One region of the Allobosea vestrisii genome, then DNA from elsewhere that is predicted to be linked to it. Evidence: predicted binding sites of a transcription regulator. Region 1 holds the regulator's gene; each other region holds the start of a gene.

The links. The regulator PhoB, encoded in region 1, activates phosphate uptake and scavenging genes when phosphate is short. The targets are predictions, from matches to a motif close to TGTCATNNANCTGTCAT.
Region 2: the regulator PhoB is predicted to act here: its motif matches at 2,869-2,885, upstream of phnC (phosphonate ABC transporter ATP-binding protein).
Region 3: the regulator PhoB is predicted to act here: its motif matches at 3,429-3,445, upstream of pstS (phosphate ABC transporter substrate-binding protein PstS).

The regions. Positions count from the first base shown of each region.
Region 1 covers NZ_CP126307.1:3,394,278-3,400,244, reverse strand. The annotation lists gene QO058_RS16870 (aspartate aminotransferase family protein) at 1-239, opposite strand, end outside; gene QO058_RS16865 (GcrA family cell cycle regulator) at 955-1,506, shown strand; gene phoB (phosphate regulon transcriptional regulator PhoB) at 1,585-2,283, opposite strand; gene phoU (phosphate signaling complex protein PhoU) at 2,313-3,038, opposite strand; gene pstB (phosphate ABC transporter ATP-binding protein PstB) at 3,080-3,886, opposite strand; gene pstA (phosphate ABC transporter permease PstA) at 3,921-4,811, opposite strand; gene pstC (phosphate ABC transporter permease subunit PstC) at 4,825-5,793, opposite strand; gene pstS (phosphate ABC transporter substrate-binding protein PstS) at 5,904-5,967, opposite strand, start outside.
Region 2 covers NZ_CP126307.1:3,030,276-3,036,242, forward strand. The annotation lists partial or broken gene QO058_RS14995 (efflux RND transporter permease subunit) at 1-928, opposite strand, end outside; gene QO058_RS15000 (efflux RND transporter periplasmic adaptor subunit) at 925-2,034, opposite strand; gene QO058_RS15005 (TetR/AcrR family transcriptional regulator) at 2,129-2,785, shown strand; gene phnC (phosphonate ABC transporter ATP-binding protein) at 2,930-3,748, shown strand; gene phnD (phosphonate ABC transporter substrate-binding protein) at 3,823-4,740, shown strand; gene phnE (phosphonate ABC transporter, permease protein PhnE) at 4,879-5,760, shown strand; gene phnE (phosphonate ABC transporter, permease protein PhnE) at 5,757-5,967, shown strand, end outside.
Region 3 covers NZ_CP126307.1:4,809,524-4,815,490, forward strand. The annotation lists gene QO058_RS23620 (DEAD/DEAH box helicase) at 1-147, shown strand, start outside; gene infA (translation initiation factor IF-1) at 220-489, shown strand; gene QO058_RS23630 (hypothetical protein) at 494-763, shown strand; gene QO058_RS23635 (hypothetical protein) at 980-1,600, opposite strand; gene QO058_RS23640 (hypothetical protein) at 1,825-2,145, opposite strand; gene pstS (phosphate ABC transporter substrate-binding protein PstS) at 2,319-3,362, opposite strand; gene QO058_RS23650 (CsbD family protein) at 3,543-3,749, opposite strand; gene QO058_RS23655 (MipA/OmpV family protein) at 4,035-5,069, shown strand; gene QO058_RS23660 (hypothetical protein) at 5,261-5,542, shown strand; gene QO058_RS23665 (hypothetical protein) at 5,657-5,967, opposite strand, start outside.

The sequences.
Region 1 (5,967 bases):
GGCATCGTGTAGAGGTTCGAGGTGTGCCAGATGCGCTGCGCCTGCTGGGTCAACGCCTCGACCAGATGCGGATGGGCGTGGCCGAGCGAATTGACGGCGATGCCGGCGCCGAAATCGAGATAACGCTGGCCATCGGCGGTGATCGCCCAAGCACCTTCACCACGCTCGAGAGCGATCGGGGCGCGGGCATAGGTCGGCAGGAGAACAGAGGAAGCGGCGGAAACGGGAGTGGTGCTCATGGAGCGAAATCCTTGCGGCGAAACAGGGAGGAAGCGCGGAACCTCAAGTCGGGAACGGAGATGCGGAGCGCTCGCGGCATGATGCCGGCATGATACGACCCGCCGGCGACATTATCGTCGCTGGCCGTTCCCGCCGTCTCGTCGCGCGTCAAGCCGCATTGATGGAAAGTCCCGATCGCTCAAAAACATAAGCGCCGCCCGATAGGGGCGGCTGCGTGATGCGACTATGCAAAACCGTCCCTGCCCTGTCAATCGCAGCTGACCTCGCGGCAGGCGACCGGGCCTGAACTCAGCCCTCATCCTGAGGAGCCGCATAGCGGCGTCTCGAAGGGTGCTTCAGGAGGCTCCCGAACCGGCTGGAACATCCTTCGAGACGCAAGCTGCGCTTGCTCCTCAGGATGAGGGCTCAAGCTTCATCTGCAATTGCCCCGACCTCACGGCAGCGTTGCCGATTAGACTCACCGTCTCGCCGTCTGCAGTGATTGGCTGGGGAAAAGCCGGATTACGATTCGGCGACTCTTGTGGCCGAGTCAGGCCATATTGTATGGTCCTCTTCGTCAGATACGACATCTCGTGCGGCGTCTCCAGTATCGTCAGTCCCGGGCGTAACGGCTTCCGTTCAGCAACGGAGGCTGCCGGTATCGGATTCCGCCATGATCTTTCCCTATGCCTCGCCGGCCAGCCGGCGGGACATGACGAAGACAGGTGCAACTCCATGACCGAAGCCGGAGCCTGGACCGAGGAACGCGTCGAGCTGCTCAAGAAGCTCTGGAACGACGGCCTGAGCGCAAGCCAGATCGCGGCGGAGCTCGGCAGCGTCACGCGCAACGCCGTCATCGGCAAGGTGCATCGCCTTGGGCTGTCGGGCCGCGCCAAGAGCCCGGGCTCGGCAACGCCGCGCCCGCGCAAACCGATAGCCCGCCCGCCAAGCCATCCCGCTGGCCACCACAGCAGCGGCGGCGCCGGCCTGACCCGCGGCAATACCGCACTTGCCCCGCAGTTCGCTCCGGAGATCGAAGCCGAAGCGCAGGTCGCGCGCGAGCCGGCTCCGTCCGAGGACGTGGTCGTGCCGTTCTCCGAGCGGGTCACGATCATGGAGCTGCGCGAATATATGTGCCGCTGGCCGATGGGCGACCCGACCACGCCGGAGTTCCGCTTCTGCGGCGGACGTTCGGCGACCGGAATGCCCTATTGCGCCTACCATGCCCGCATCGCCTACCAGCCGGCCGCTGACCGCCGCCGCGACCGCAAGATCATTCGCGCCTGACGACAGCGAAGCACTCGAACAGAAAAGCCGGCCGCGAGGCCGGCTTTTTTCATGAGCGCTCGCCTCGCAGAAGCAGCGTCAGCTGCGCGCGAATGTTTCGTCAAAGGCGTAACCGGCGCCGCGCACGGTGCGCAACGGGTCCTTGGCATTGGCCGGCGTGATCGCCTTGCGCAGGCGCCCGACATGGACGTCGACGGTGCGCTCATCGATGTAGACATCGCGGCCCCAGACAGCATCGAGCAGCTGAGCCCGGGAATAGACCCGGCCCGGCGCCTGCATCAGGAATTCGAGCAGGCGGAACTCGGTCGGCCCGAGATGCAATTCGGCGCCGGCCCGGCGGACGCGCCGTGTCGTGCGGTCGAGCTCGAGATCGCCGGCGGCAAGCAGCCCGGCGACATGGCCGGGTTTGGCGCGGCGCAGCAGCGCCTGGATGCGGGCGATCAGCTCCGGCAGCGAGAACGGCTTCACGACATAATCGTCGGCGCCGGTGGCGAGGCCGCGCACGCGCTCGGTCTCCTCGCCGCGGGCGGTCAGCATGATGATCGGCACGCGCTCGGTGTCGCGCCGCGTGCGCAGGCGCCGGCAGAGCTCGATGCCGGAGAGGCCGGGCAGCATCCAGTCGAGCAGCACCAGATCCGGCGTGTGATCGCGCAGATGCAATTCGGCGTCGTCGCCGCGCGCCACGCTGTCGACCTCGAAGCCTTCGGCCTCGAGATTGTAGCGCAGGAGCAGGGTCAGCGGCTCCTCGTCCTCGACGATCAGGATGCGTGCGGGCATGTCTAGCGTCCGTTCAGGCGCGCGCCCGCTCAGCCATTGGCCGAGGCGGGCAGGTCGACGAGGATGTTGGTGGTATCGAGCTTCGGCCGGGTCTCGTCGATCGACTGACCGGTGACGAGGTAATGGATGGTCTCGGCGATGTTGGTGGTGTGATCGCCGATGCGCTCGACGTTCTTGGCGCAGAACAGGAGATGCGTGCAGAAGGTGATGTTGCGCGGGTCCTCCATCATGTAGGTCAGGAGCTCGCGGAACAGCGAGGTGTAGAGCGCGTCGATCTCGTCGTCGCGGCGCCAGACATCCATCGCCTTCTGCTCGTTGCTCGCCGCATAGGCGTCGAGCACGTCCTTGAGCTGGGCCTGGACCAGGCGGCTCATATGCTCGAGGCCGACGACGGCGCGATGCGGCGGCGAGAACTGGCCGGAGATCGCGACGGCGCGCTTGGCGATGTTCTTGGCGAGGTCGCCGACGCGCTCGATATCGGCCGCGATGCGGATCGCCGAGATCAGCTCGCGCAGGTCGTTGGCGAGCGGCTGGCGCCGGGCGATGGTCAGCACCGCCTTCTCCTCGACATCGCGCTGGAGATTGTCGAGGCGCTGGTCGGCACTGATGATCTTCTGGGCGAGCGCAGTGTCGCGGCGCACCAGCGCCACGGTCGAGTCGCCGAGCATGCGCTCGGACATGCCGCCCATCTCGGCGAGGCTGCGGCGCAGGCCCTCGAGATCGGCGTCGTAGGAGCGGACGATATGGTCGGACATCGGGGCGTATCCTGTGACGGAGGCGAGCGGACTTGCGGGTGTCAACCGAAGCGGCCGGTGACGTAGTCCTGCGTCTGCTTCTTGTGCGGGTTCATGAAGATCGTGTTGGTGGCGGCGAACTCGATGACTTCACCGAGATACATGAAGGCGGTATACTGCGAGATGCGCGCCGCCTGCTGCATGTTGTGCGTGACGATGACGATGGTGAAGTCGGTCTTGAGCTGCTCGAGCAGGTCCTCGATCTTGCCGGTCGAGATCGGGTCCAGCGCCGAGGTGGGCTCGTCGAACAGGATGACCTCGGGCTTCTGCGCGATGGTACGGGCGATGCACAGGCGCTGCTGCTGGCCGCCGGACAGGCCCATGCCGGAGCTCTTCAGCTTGTCCTTGACCTCGTCCCAGAGCGCGGCGCGGCGCAGCGCGCCCTCGACGCGATCGTCGAGTTCTGACTTCGGCGGCTTCTCGTAGAGGCGGATGCCGAAGGCGACGTTGTCGTAGATCGACATCGGGAACGGCGTCGGCTTCTGGAAGACCATGCCGATGCGCGAGCGCAATTCGTTCACGTCGACGTTGTTGGAGATGATGTTGCGGCCGTCGAGCAGGATTTCGCCGGTCGCCTTCTGCTCGGGATAGAGCGAGTAGATGCGGTTGAAGATGCGCAGCAAGGTCGACTTACCGCAGCCGGACGGGCCGATCAGCGCGGTGACATGGCGGTCGCGGAAGTCGAGATTGACGTTCTTCAGCGCCTTGTGCTCGCCGTAATAGAAATCGAGGTTCTTCACGGCAATGCGGACGGGCGCTTCGGCATCCAGCGTCTGCGGGCTCAATTCCAGGGTCGAAAGCATCTGCATGGTCCTTCCGATCGGACGCTGATCAGGTGTTGGTTTATTTGCCGCCGCGCACGATGCGCCGGGCGATGATGGAAAGCACGAGGATTGAGACGGTGATGATCAGCGAACCCGCCCAGGCGAGCTGCTGCCAGTTCTCGTACGGAGCAGAGGCGAACTGGTAGATCGTCACCGGCAGGTTGGAGACACCGCCGATCAGGTTCGGCGAGAACCAGAAATTGTTGTTGAGCGCGGTGAAGATCAGCGGCGCGGTCTCGCCGGCGATGCGGGCGAGCGCCAAGAGGATGCCGGTGACCATGCCAGACTTCGCCGCCCGCCAGGTGATCGAGGTGATGACCACCGATGGCGGGGCGCCGAGCGCAGCGCCGGCCTCGCGCAGCGGGCCGGGCACGAGACGCAGCATGTCCTCGGTGGTGCGCACGATCACCGGGATCGCGATGATACCGAGCGCGACGCCGCCGGCCCAGCCGGAATAGCCGCGGAACGGCTCGACCATGATGACGTAGACGAACAGGCCGATCAGGATCGAGGGCGCCGAGAGCAGGATGTCGTTGATGAAGCGGATCAGGTCGGCGAGCTTCGAACCCTTGCCGTATTCGGCGAGATAGGTACCGGCGAGCACGCCGATCGGCGTCGCAACGGCGATGCCGAGGAAGGTCAGCACGATCGAGCCGACGATGGCGTTGGCGAGGCCGCCGCCTTCCGTGCCGGGACCGGGCGTGACCTGGGTGAAGGTCGTGGCGGAAAGCCCGCCGAGCCCTTTCACGATCAGCATGCCGAGGATCCAGAACAGCACGGAGATTGCGATCAGCGTGAAGCCGGTCGCGATGACCTTCATCAGCCGGTCGGCGGTGCGGCGCGACTGGCGGACGCGGCCCCAGGTGACCTCGGGCAGCTTGCGGACGGTGGAGGGGGTAGCAAGGCTCATGATCCGCTCCCGTTCAGTAGCGCTTGACGCGCGAGACGAGGATGCGCGCGATGACGAGGACGACGAAGGTGACGAAGAACAGGATGCAGCCGAGCGCGATCAGCGAGTTGAGCTGCAGGCCGAGCGCCTCGTTGAACTCGTTGGCGATGCGCGAGGCGATGGTCGAGCCCGGATCCATGACCGAGGCCGAGAGCCGGTTGGCGTTGCCGACGACGAAGGTCACCGCCATGGTCTCGCCGAGCGCACGGCCGAGGCCGAGCATGATCGCGCCAATGATCGAGACGCCGGCCTGGGGCACCAGCACATGGCGCACCACTTCCCACGTCGTCGCCCCAATTCCATAAGCGCTCTCACGCAGCACCGACGGGATCTGGTCGAGCATGTCGCGGGTGATCGAGGCGATGAAGGGGATGATCATGAAAGCCAGGATGATCCCGGCGGTCAGGATGCCCAGCCCCGAGGGCGAGCGCGAATACAGGACCGTACCGATGATCGGCATGCCCTCGACGATGTTCGAAAGCGGGATCTGCACATAGGCCGCGAACAGCGGCGCGAAGACGAACAGCCCCCACATCCCGTAGATGATCGAGGGCACGGCGGCGAGCAGCTCGATCGCGGTCGAGACCGGCTGCTTGAACCAGGGCGGCGCCAGCTGGGTCAGGAAGACGGCGATGCCGAGCGAGAGCGGGACGCCGACGACAAGCGCGATCAGCGCCGTCGAGAGGGTGCCGACGATGGCGGGCCAGGCACCGTATTGCTCGTTCTGGGTGTCCCAGACACTGGAGGTCAGGAAGCCGAAGCCGAACTCGCGGAAGGCTGGCCAGCCGCCGATGACCATCGAGGCCATGATGCCGGCGAGCAGCACCAGCACGAACAGCGCCGCCAGGAAGCTGGCGTTGCGGAAGACGAGATCGAAGGTCCCCTTCGGGGTCTTGCGCACCGGCGCACTGGGCGCGGCGAACTGATCGGTCACGGCAGACATCCGTGGTTACTCCGGTCTCGAAAGGCGACTATCGGGGCGAAACGAGGCTCTGGTGGTCATGAAGCGGGGGCCGCAGTCGGCCCCCGCTCTGTTTTCGTATGCGGGAGCGATCAGAAGATCGGCTTGCCCGCCGGGTCGGTCACGCCCTTCCAGGCGTTGCGGACCTGATCCTTG
Region 2 (5,967 bases), 360 kb from region 1:
GGTCCTCGCGGATGCTCGGCAGCGCTGCGACCACGCCTGAGGAGACGTCGAGTGGGTTCGCCGTCGCCTGCTTGACGATGCCGATCGTCACCGAAGGCTGGCCGCCGAACCAGGCGGCATTGCGCTCCTCGCGGGCGCCGAGCTCGACCTTGGCGATGTCGCGCAGCTTGACGGGGAAGCCGTTGGCATCCTTGACCGTGATCTCGCGGAACTGCTCGGGCGTGTTGAGGCTGGTCTGCGAGAGCACCGTGAACTCGCGGTCGTTGCTCTCGATGCGGCCGGAGGGAATCTCGACGTTCTGCGCCCGCAGCGCCGCCTCGATCTCCTGGACCGTGATGTTGTAGGCCGCGAGCCGTGCGCGATCGAGCCAGATGCGCATGGCGTATTGGCGCTGGCCGAGGATGCGGACCTCGGCGACGCCGGTGATGTTCTGAACGCGGTCGGCGATGAAACGATCGGCGAAATCAGTGAGCTCCAGCGGCGAATGCCGCGAACTGGTCAGCGACAGATACATCACCGGCTGGGCATCGGCCTCGACCTTGGCGATGATCGGCTCGTCGATCTCGTCGGGCATGCGGCCGCGCACGCGGCTGACACGGTCGCGCACGTCGGAAGCCGCGACATCGGGATCAACGTCCGGCCTGAAGCGCACGGAGATCTGGCTGCGCTCCTGCCGGCTGGTCGAGTTGATGATCTCGATGCCTTCGATGCCGGCGATCGAGTTCTCGAGGATCTGCGTGACCTGCGTTTCGATGATCTCGGCGCTGGCGCCGCGATAGACCGTCTGCACCGAGACGATCGGCTCGTCGATGTTCGGATATTCGCGCACCGTCAGGCGCGTATAGGAGACGAAGCCGATCAGGATGACGAGCATGCTGAGGACGGTCGAGAGGACCGGCCGGCGGACGAAGAGCTCGAACAGGCTCATCGCTGCACGGCGCCCGGCAGCGAGCTGGTCTGGACCGCAGCCTTCTCCCTGATCAGCACGGTCGAGCCCTCGCGCAGGCGCATCTGCCCGGCGGTGACGATCTGCATGCCGGGCTTGAGGCCCTTGACCACCTCGACCTTGCCGGTCAGGCGCTTGCCGAGTTCGACCGGAATGCGCTTGGCCTTGCCGTTCTCGATGATGAAGACCGTCTTGCCGAGCCCGTCCGGCACGACGGCCGTCTCCGGCACGACCAGCGCATTCTCGCGCTTGTCGACCATGATCGTCACGCGGGCGAACAGGCCGGGCTTCAGAACGAGATCGGCATTGGGCACGAGCGCGCGCAGCTTGACGGCCCGACCATTGACGTCGACCACCGGATCGATCGCGAAAATCTTACCGGTGAATGGCCGATCGGGCACCGCATCGACCTTGAGCTGGATCGGCTGGCTGACCTTGAGCTGGGTCAGGTAGATCTCAGGCACGCGGAAATCGACCTTGATTGGGTCGATACTGGTCAGCGTGATCAGCTGCTTGCCGATCGAGACATAATCGCCGACGCCGACCGCGCGCAGGCCGACCACGCCGTTGAACGGCGCCTTGATCGTCGCCAGCGCGAGCTTGGCCTGGGCGAGTTGCAGGCGCGCCTCCTGGGAGGCGAGCTGCGCCGTCGCCTGCTCGAGCGCGACCTGGGTACCGGCGCCGCGCTGCACCAGCGAGCGGTTGCGGTCATAGGTGTCACGCGCCAGCGAGAGATCTGCCTGGGACTGTTTCAGCTCTGCGTCGAGGATGGCGGTGTCGAGCATGACCAGCGGCTGGTCCTTGTTGACCCGCTCGCCCTCCTTGAAGCCAAGCGCGACGACGCGTCCGGCGATCTCGGGGGCGATCACGATGGACTCTTCGGCCGCGAGTGTCCCGAGCGCTTCGACCTCTTCGGCGACCGTAGCGAGCTCGATCGTCCCGACCTCGACCGGGATTGCAGGATTCGGCGCATTGGCGACGCCCTGCGCCTGCGCCTGCTGATTGGTCGGCTTATAGTGGTAGCGGTAGCCATAGTACCCACCGCCCGCCAGCCCGGCGATCAGGATAAGGAGGAGAAAACGCTTCATCAGGCTGGACGCTCCGGTAAGACGGACATATTCTAGACTGGACGGTCTAGTTTGATAAGCACCCTTTAAGGGCGGAAGCGTGACGGAATGATCAATGCACGGACGCAGTAGCGCCGCCGCTGCAGAAGCAAAAGCAATGCCGGCCGAAAAATCACGGCCGGACAAACATGACGCGATCACCCGGGCCGCTTCGGAGACGTTCCTGGCCGAGGGCTTCGACCGGGCCAGCCTCGACCAGATCGCCCAGCGCGCAGGCGTCTCCAAACAGACCATCTACAGCCATTTCGCCGACAAGCAGGCGTTGTTCCTGGCGATCTGCAGCGAACTCACTGAAAAGCTGACGATTCCGCTGCGCCAACCGCCGAGCGCGACTGGCGATTTGCGCGCGATTCTCTTGCGACTCGGCGAGGACGCGCTGGCGATGATGCTGCATCCGGCCTCGCTTGATCTGCATCGGTTGATCGTCGGAGCGGCCGCCCGTTTTCCCGAACTGGGACAGGCGGCCTACGATACAGGTGCTGGCCGGATGATTACGGAGCTCTCCGCTTTGCTGGAGCAGCGGTCACGATCCGGTGATGGCATGTCGCGGGCACTCACATGCGGGGAAGCGAACAGGCTCGCCGAGCAGTTCATCGGCATGCTCCGCGGCTTCCATCAGGTTCGCGGCCTGCTCGGCATCGCCCCGGTTCGCTCGTCCGAACGCAAGGCCTACGTCACCGCCTGCGTAGACCTGCTGCTGCGGGCCGCCTGACGCAGCGCCGCTCCAACGGCTCACGACGACATGGTTGACGGCTGATGACCGCCTGAACCTTCGACGCCCTGGAACGCGCCTCCTGTCACCGCGCTGTCATCTGGCGCCGATACCGCATCATCCCGCAATCGCGGGAGAGTGTTGATGCTGCGTATCGAGGGTCTGACCAAGCGTTTCGGTGGCAAGGCCGCCGTCGACAACGTCACCCTGTCGATTCCCCGCGGCGAGATGGTCGGCATCATCGGCCGCTCCGGCGCCGGCAAGTCGACGCTGCTGCGCATGTTGAACCGCCTCGCCGATGCCAGCGACGGCCGCATCCTGAGCGAAGAGCGCGATGTCACCGCCCTGCGCGGCGCGGCGCTCAGGGGCTGGCGACGCGACACGGCGATGATCTTCCAGCAGTTCAACCTGGTCGGCCGGCTCGACGTGCTGACCAACGTGCTGCTCGGCCGTCTCAATCACCGCTCCGCCGCGCTGACGCTGGTCAAGAGCTTCTCGCAGGACGACAAGGTCCGTGCCATCGCCGCGCTCGAGCGGCTCGATATGGGGCACCTGCTGGCACAGCGCGCCGAGACCCTATCCGGCGGTCAGCAGCAGCGCGTCGCCATCGCCCGCGCCTTGGTGCAGGAGCCGAAGATCATCCTCGCCGACGAGCCGATCGCCTCGCTCGACCCGCGCAATACCCAGGTCGTCATGGACGCGCTGTTCCGCATCAATCGCGAGGACGGCATCACCGTGATCTGCAACCTTCACCATCTCGATATCGCGGCGAAGTACTGCGACCGGCTGATCGGCATGGCCGGCGGCAAGGTCGTGTTCGACGGCCCGCCGCACGCGCTGACCAGCGAACTCGCCGCCGAACTCTACGGCATCGAGGCCAAGGATGCCGGCGCCGAAGCGCTCGACCAACTCGACGCCATCGCCATCGAGGAAGCCCAGCGCGCCAAGCAGAACGTCGCCTGAAACAGCCGGCGGCGCGCCCAAGCCTGCACTTACGCCTGACCCGTCATCGCCGATCTTTTAAAAGGAGCACTCTCATGCTGACCCGTCGTCATACGTTTACGCTCGCCGCCGCCGGCCTTGCCGCAACGCTCGCCGCCCCGGCTTTCGCCCAGGACTGGAAGGCGAAATATCCCGAGCTGGTCTTCGCCATCATCCCGTCCGAGAACGCCTCCGGCGTCGTCGAGCGCTACACCCCCTTCGTCAACTATCTCGCGAAGGAACTCGGCACCAAGGTGACCCTGCGCATCGCCAACGACTACGCCGCGATCATCGAGGGCCAGCGCGCCGGCAACATCCATATCGGCATGTACGGCCCGGCCTCCTTCGCCCGCGCGCTGATGACCGGCGCCAAGATCGACGCCTTCGCGATCGAGACCAATATCGACGGCACCAAGGGCTACTATTCGGTCTTCTACGTGAAGAAGGATTCGCCCTATCAGAAGATCGAGGATCTCAAGGGCAAGAACCTCGGCCTCGTCGACCCGAACTCGACCTCCGGCAACAACGTCCCGCGCTTCGCGCTGGACGGCATGAAGATCGAGCCCGAGACCTTCTTCGGCAAGGTCGTCTACACCGGCAGCCATGAGAACGCGGTGATTGCACTCGGCCAGGGCACCGTCGACGTCGCCGCCAACTGGTGGAACGACGAGCAGGAATCGAACCTGCTGCGCATGGACCGCAAGAAGATGGTCAAGGCGGACGATTTCCGCATCATCTACAAGTCCGAGCAGATCGTGAACTCGCCGATGGCTTATCTCAGCGAGCTGCCGGAAGAGCTGAAGGGCAAGATCCGCGACACGGTCCTCAATCTCGCGACCAAGGACAAGGCCGCCTTCGACAAGATCTATGAAGGCAAGCAGGGCCCGCTCGTCGCCGTCGACAACAAGGCCTACGACCCGATCATCGAGCTGAACAAGTTCGTCGACGCACTTCGCAAGAAGAAGTCGTCGTAACTCTGACAGCCGTCATGCTCGGGCTTGACCCGAGCATCTCCTGATCGAGATTCTCGGGTCTGCGCTTCGCTCTGCCCGAGAATGACGCCCAGTCCAGGACCGGCACCAGCCGGTCCTGCGACCTGATGGAAGCGCTTCATGACACTCGCGATCGACCGCAACGATCCCGCCATCACCGCCCATGCCGATCTCTATCGGCGCGAAATGGCGGCCAAGCGCCTGCAGACCCTGCTCGCAGCAGCGATCTTCCTCGCCTGCGTCGTCCTTGCCGCGATCGGCTCGGAGGTCGACCCAGGCAAGTTTGCCGCCAATGCCTGGCGTTTCCCGAAATACATCCTGGAGACCATGCCGACGCTGCGCTTCGCGACGTTCGGTGCCGATCTCAAGGAATGGTACTGGGGCCTCAATGGCTGGCTGAAGCTGCTCTGGCAGACCTTGCTGATCGCCTATATCGGCACCGTGCTCGGCGCCGTCGGCGGCTTCCTGCTCTGCTTCACCGCCGCCAGCAATCTTGGCCGCTCGATTGAGCCGCGCTGGGCAACGCGCCGCTTCCTCGAATTCTGCCGCACCGTCCCCGAGATCGTCTTCGCGCTGATCTTCGTCATCGCCTTCGGGCTTGGGCCGCTGCCGGGCGTGCTCGCCATCGCCATCCACACCATGGGCGCGATGGGCAAGCTCTTCTCGGAAGTTGTCGAGAACATCGACATGAAGCCGGTTGACGGCCTCACCGCGACCGGCGCCGGCTGGTGGCAGACCATCCGCTTTGCCGTCGTGCCGCAGGTTCTGTCGAACTTCGCCAGCTACGCGCTGCTGCGCTTCGAGATCAATGTCCGCGGCGCCTCGATCATGGGCTTCGTCGGCGCCGGCGGCATCGGCCAGGACCTGATCGAGGCGATCCGCAAATTCTACTTCACCGATGTCAGCGCCATCCTGCTGCTCATCATCGTCACGGTGATGCTGATCGATTATGGCACCGAGCGCCTGCGCCATGCGCTGCTCAGCCTGGAGCACGGCAAATGACGCTCGCCCTTTCCGCCCCCGATCGCGCCGCGCTGATCGCCCGCCACAAGACCGCGATCGACGGCTCGCTGAAGACCAAGCTCAGCACCATCGCCGTCGTCGGCGGCCTGGTCGGCCTCTTTCTTTACGGGCTTACCACGCTCGAAACCTCGCTCTGGAAGATCATCGCCGGCTTCGCCAATCTCGGCACCTTCGTGGTGCTGATGC
Region 3 (5,967 bases), 1.4 Mb from region 1:
CGCCATGAGCGCCCCGCTCCGCGCCATGAGGCGGGGAGCGCACGAAAAGAAGCGGTTTCCGGCAAGGAAGGGCTTGGCGGCGTGGCGTTCTTGCAGCAAAGAACGGAACAACGACGCACCGGCGGCGGACGGCGGCGCCCGAACTGATACGCGCTAGAGCCAAGGGCCGAGCCGATATGGCTTGGCCCTCCCGCCGCAGACAAGACGAAGGATCAGCGAATGGCGAAAGAAGAACTGCTCGAATTCGACGGCACCGTGGTCGAGGTGCTTCCCGACGGCAATTATCGGGTGAAGCTCGACAATGATCACGTCATCCTGGCCTATGCGGCTGGCAAGATGAAGAAGAACCGGATCCGCACCATCGCCGGCGACCGCGTCGTCGTCGAGATGTCGCCCTATGATCTCGATCGCGGCCGCATCAATTTCCGCCAGAAGACCGCGAGCCCTGGCCCGATGCCGCCTCGTCCGCAGAACTTCCGCCGGCGCTGACGCCGTGCGCTTCAGCCGGCCCGAGCAAATCTTCGTTGCTGCCGGCATCGGGCTCGGCGCGTTCGCCTCGCTGGCCGTCAACAATGGCTGGATCGCCAAGGGCGGCACCTTCCCGCCCTTCGTCTATGTGCTGCTGGCGCTGGCGCTGGTCGAGGTCGTCGCCGGCTTCGTAACCAAGCAGGCGCCGGGCACGCTCTTCTCCATGCCCGCCCGCATCCTCGCCTTCGCGCTCGGTATCGGTGTGCTGATCCTGCTGACCGGCGGTCTGGCCTGAACCAAAGCCGTCATTCTCGAGCGAAGCGAAGCGCAGGCCCGAGAATCTCAGGACGAGAAGGCACTGGCTTGAGCCTCATCCGGCCTGAGATGCTCGGGTCAAGCCCGAGCATGACGTGCATTTCATCCATACATGCAGACAAAAAAGCCCCGGCCGAAGCCGGGGCGTGAGGTGTTTGTTACGTGGTGACAGGTACTACGTAGAAAACTAGAAACTTCAGTAGCCGGACCGGGCCCAGTATTGTGAGCCCGGACTGACCAGGACCTGGCGCTGGCGCGTCGCGTACTCGGCGGGCACCGTCTCGTGCACCACCCGCGTCGCGCTGACCATCACGCGCCGGCTGCGCTCGCCATAGACGGCAGGAACGACATCGTAATCGACCGAGGCCGGCGCCACTTCGACGGTACGCTGCTGATAGCCGTACTGCGCAGGGGCATACACCCAGCAGCCGGTGGTCTGGCCGTAAGCGTCGCGGCTGACTTCCCAGCGCTTGGTCGCCGGCGAGATCAGGACCTTCTCGGAGACGGTCTTGTACTGGGCCGGGATGTGGCGGGCGATGCGGCGCTCCGGCTGGACCACCACCTTCTCGGTGACGGTATCGTATTCGGCGGGGATGACCCTGGAATAGGTGCGCTCGGGACGCACGACATAGCTTTCGTCGACCGCGCCGTAGACCGGCGGCTTCGAGATCAGCTTGTAGCAGGAGCCGCCACCGCAGCTGCTGACGGGCGCGCTGTAGCAGGAAGAGCCGCCGCAGCCACCGGCCACAGCCGGGGCGGCAAGGCCGACGAGGGCCGTGGTGGCGAGCGCCGAAAGCGAAAGAAGCCTGAACGTCATAGCGGACTCAACCCTGCATTGCGCAGCGGTGCCGCTGCGTCGTTGGGGAGAGAAAGCCTGATGTGATCTATGAAGACAAGGTTAACTGCGAAACAAGGTAAAATTAACCAATCTGGCTCAGCTGCGGGCGGCCTGTCCCGCAGCTGGAACGCTTGGTGAAACCAGTATTTGGTGACGTCGAGACTGGCTGGAAGCGCAGCCGAGCGGCTCCGCCGAAGCTGACCTCACTCGATCGCGCCCCGCTTCATGCCGAAGCCTTCGATATAGCAGCCGCAGGACGAGTTCCTCGGCGCGGGCTCGGCCGCGCATGAGCCGCGCGAGGTCAGGCAGACATCGCCGAAGCGGCGGCTATGGGGCCGGTCATAGCCATAGCGCGGACCGTCATCGCGATAGCGCGGGCGATCATAGCCATAGGGTGGCGGCGGCCTGTCGTAATCATAGCGCGGCGCCGGCCGATAATAGGGGTCGTAATACTGGGCGTTCGCGCTCGACACGGACGAGATGGCCGTGCCGATGAGGGCCGCAATGGCAAGGGTCCGGATCATGCCTTTTCTCCTGGTCTCCCCACGGCCGTGGCCGGGTACGGATCGTTGGAGAGCAGGATAAGGGCCGCTCGATGAACAGGGTCTGAGCGTGGATCGTGGCGCCTTGATCGGTTGCGAAGCGAGGGGCGGCAAGGCAGTGCGAAGGGCAGGATCGGCCGGCGGGCCGCGTCAGATCAGCTGTCGGTCTTCATGCCGGCGGCCCAGTAGTCCTTGACCTGCTTGACCAGTGTCCCGGGCAACGGGACATAGCCGAGCGCTGTGGCGTCGGCCGCGCCGCTCTCGAAGGAGAGGCGGAAGAAGTCGAGCACGTCCTGGGTGCGGCGCGTGCGGGGCTTCGGCACCAGGGCGAAGGTGGTGGCGACGATCGGATAGGCGTCGGCACCGGGCGCGTCGGTCAGCATCAGCCCGAAATCCTTGGCCTGGGCCCATTCGGCGCTGGCCGCGGCAGCGGTGAAGCTCGCCGGGTCCGGCTTGACGAAAACGCCGGCCTTGTTCTGCACCTGAGCGTAGGCGAGGCCGGCGCGCACGACCTGCCCGAACTCGACATAGCCGATCGCGTTCTTCGTCCGCTTCACCGCGTCCGTCACACCCTGGCTGCGCTCGGCACCTTTTCCGACCGGCCAGGCGACTTGCGTATTGACGCCGATCTTCCCGCGCCATTCCGGGCTCGCCTTGGCGAGATAGTCGGTCCAGTTGAAGCTCGTGCCCGAGCCATCGGCACGATAGATCACGCTGATCGGGGCGTCGGGCAGCTTCAGCTCGGGATTGGCCGCCTTGATCGCCGGATCGGACCAGAGCTTGATCTTGCCGAGATAGATGTCGGCGAGCAGGGCGCCGGTGAACCTGATCTGGCCGGGGCCGACGCCGTCGAGGTTCACCACGGGGACGATGCCGCCCATGACGATCGGGAACTGGATCAGGGCCGAGCGCTGCAATTCCTCGGAGGAGAGCGGCCGGTCGGAGGTGCCGAAATCGGCGGCGCGCTGGGTGACGCGGACCTCGCCGCCGAGCGAGCCGATCGGCTCATAGTCGACGCCGATATCGAGCGGGGTCATCTCGGCGCCGTCCGACTTGGCGACGCGATAGCTCTGCGCCCATTTGCCGATGATCGGGAAGGCGAAGCTCGACCCGGCGCCGGTGATCGGCTCGGCGTAGGCAGGCGCCGCGGACGAGGCGAGAAGGGCGCCGGCGACAGCCAGCCTGGCCAGGAGCTTCATGCGTCTATCCACCCTGTCGGGCCCGCAAAGGGGCAAGATCAAACAGGGTTACGCTAGGGCGGCGCGGTGACGCTGCGATGACGGGACGGTCCGGGCAAACGAAGGCCCCGCCGGCGCGAGCCGACGGGGCCTTTTTTCAACGATCACGCCTGCCTTTCAGCCTGCGGTGACCGTGACTGGTCAGTGCCAGGTCTGGCGGCCGTACCAGGCGTCGACATCGGTGCGGACCTTGTCCTTCTCGATGCCGTAGCGCTCCTGGATCTTGCCCTCGAGCTGGTCGCGCTTGCCGGCGATGACGTCGAGATCGTCATCGGTCAGCTTGCCCCACTGCTCCTTGACCTTGCCCTTGAGCTGCTTCCAGTTTCCTTCGACGCGGTTCCAGTCCATCGGACATCCTCCTGTTCGTGAATGGGTGTGCTTAAGGAACGCGCGGGCGCCGGAATTGTTCGGTGGCATGCGGTCACAGTTTGCCCCACCTGCGCCCTCAGAGGGGCCTCGGACAGCCTCGGCGCCAGCACTCCGGATGATCGGCGGCGGTCGTCCGCCGTGGCAATCCTGGCGCAATCAACGATCTTTACAGTGCGCAGATGAACTGGGCGGAGATGCCTGCATCTGCACGCAGACGCGGCTGCATGGCTTCGCCTCGAGCTGACATGCGATCGGAGCTTTGGAATGCTTTACTGCGGCCGGCCGGAAAGAATAGCGATAGCCCTCCGTCAAAGCTGGCCGGGATTCCTCCCGGCTCATGCTTCCCCGATCGATGCGTCTGATCAGATGCCGGCCGGATTCTCCGTCAGCGCCCGGCCGAGGCGGCAGCGATTTGGCGGCCGGGTCCGGATGGCAGGTTTCGCCATCGTCTTCCCGATGTCGGCGGCGTCCGCTGCGGAGCTGGCCAGGCCTGCCGCTTCGGCCATCCCGGAGACCGCGGTGAAAAAGCGGCCAGACTGGACGGTCGAGCTCGGCGCATTCGGCTTGTTCTCGCCAAAGTTCTTCGGCGCCAAGGACTCCAAATTCTCCGCGCTTCCCTATGTCTCGATCAAATACAGGGACATCGCCTTTGCCTCCATCGACAAGGGCATCGGCGTAAACCTCTTCTCGGCAAACGGCTTCACGGCGGGAGCGTTCGTGAATCTTCGGCCAGGGCGCGAGGTCAAGGAAAGCAGGCGCTATCTGACCGGTCTTGGTGACATCGATCCCGCTCTCGCCGCCGGTGCTTTCGTCAAATACGACTATGGGCGGTTCTTCTCCACGCAGATCACGCTCAGCAAAGGCATCGTTTCGTTCGGCGACAGCAAGAACAAGATCAATGCCCTAGGATTTCTGGAGAAAACCGAAGGCAATCTCGGCACGCGCATCGACTGGAGCGCCGATGCCCGGCTGCCGCTCTTCGACAATCGGCTGCACCTGTCGGTCGGGCCGCGTGTCAGCTTCTTCGACAAGGAATACGCTGAAACCGCTTATGGGATCACGGCCAACCAGGCGCTGGCATCCGGCTACCGACCCTACAAGGCGAAAGCCGGCGTCGCCGAAGTCGGTGTCGGCGGCAGCGCCCGCTACCGCATCACCGACAATCTCTCCGCGATGGCGTTCGGCAGCTACACCAGGCTTGTCGGCGACGCCGCCAAGTCACCGCTGGTGACCGGGCCCGGCGGCTCGAAGGACCAGTTCAAGGCAGGCCTCGGGCTGACTTACCAATTCGGCCTTTAAAGCTGGGGGATTGGCCGCGACCAGCGGCGTCAGTGGCGCGCGGAGAGCGGGAGGCGGCGGCAACAGGCCGCCTTCAGGATAAAGGCCTGCCAAAAGGCAAAATCGACGGTCCGCTAAAATGCGAGTCAACGTCGTAGCGATCGGCACATCGCCTGTGACCTAAAGGGCGCCATCAACGCCCAGAACAGGCCATGACGTACTCATCGCAAGACATCACAAACGCCCTTCTCCGCATCAAGGAAGACGGGTTCGTCCTCGACAACGACGCCTTCGGCTATGCCGCGATCAGATGGGACGTGCGCAGGCTCAGGCGCGACCTGCGCGAGGCCGGCTATGCCGGCGCCGAGCTCGCCCAGGGCCGGATGACGAATGAGGGCGAGGAGATCTGCTGGCTCTATGATCCCGAGACTGTCGGGAAGGGCAAGGTCGACCGCCTCGCAGCAGCGCGGCACTCGGCGCTCTACGGCGAATAGCCGCCTGGAGTCGGCGTTTGCATGGGCCTCAGGGCAGCTTTGCCCTAGCCAGGCCCTGCCAACGCAATCAGCGACGACACCTCAAGATCGGCCGACGCTGGCGTAGGCCGGCGCCTATCGTCCCTGCTGCCACTGGCAGGGCGCAGCAACGTCCTGTTCGAGGGCGTCCGCTTGCCCCTCATACGCGCTTGCCATCGCCGTCAGGCGGGCCGCGGTCTCATCGTCACAGGCGGTAATGGCCCAACGGCGGCACTTCAACGCTTTCACACGCAGGGCCTGAGCCTGTCGAATTCTGTCGTGGTCCATAGCGGCGCTCCAGCACAAGCAGATCGTTGTGCTGCTTGGGGCGGTTAGGGCAGGAAACGCTTCGTCGAGCAACAGATCGCCGTCCTCGCCTAGCTCGGCGTCAGCCGTGCAGGTCTCGG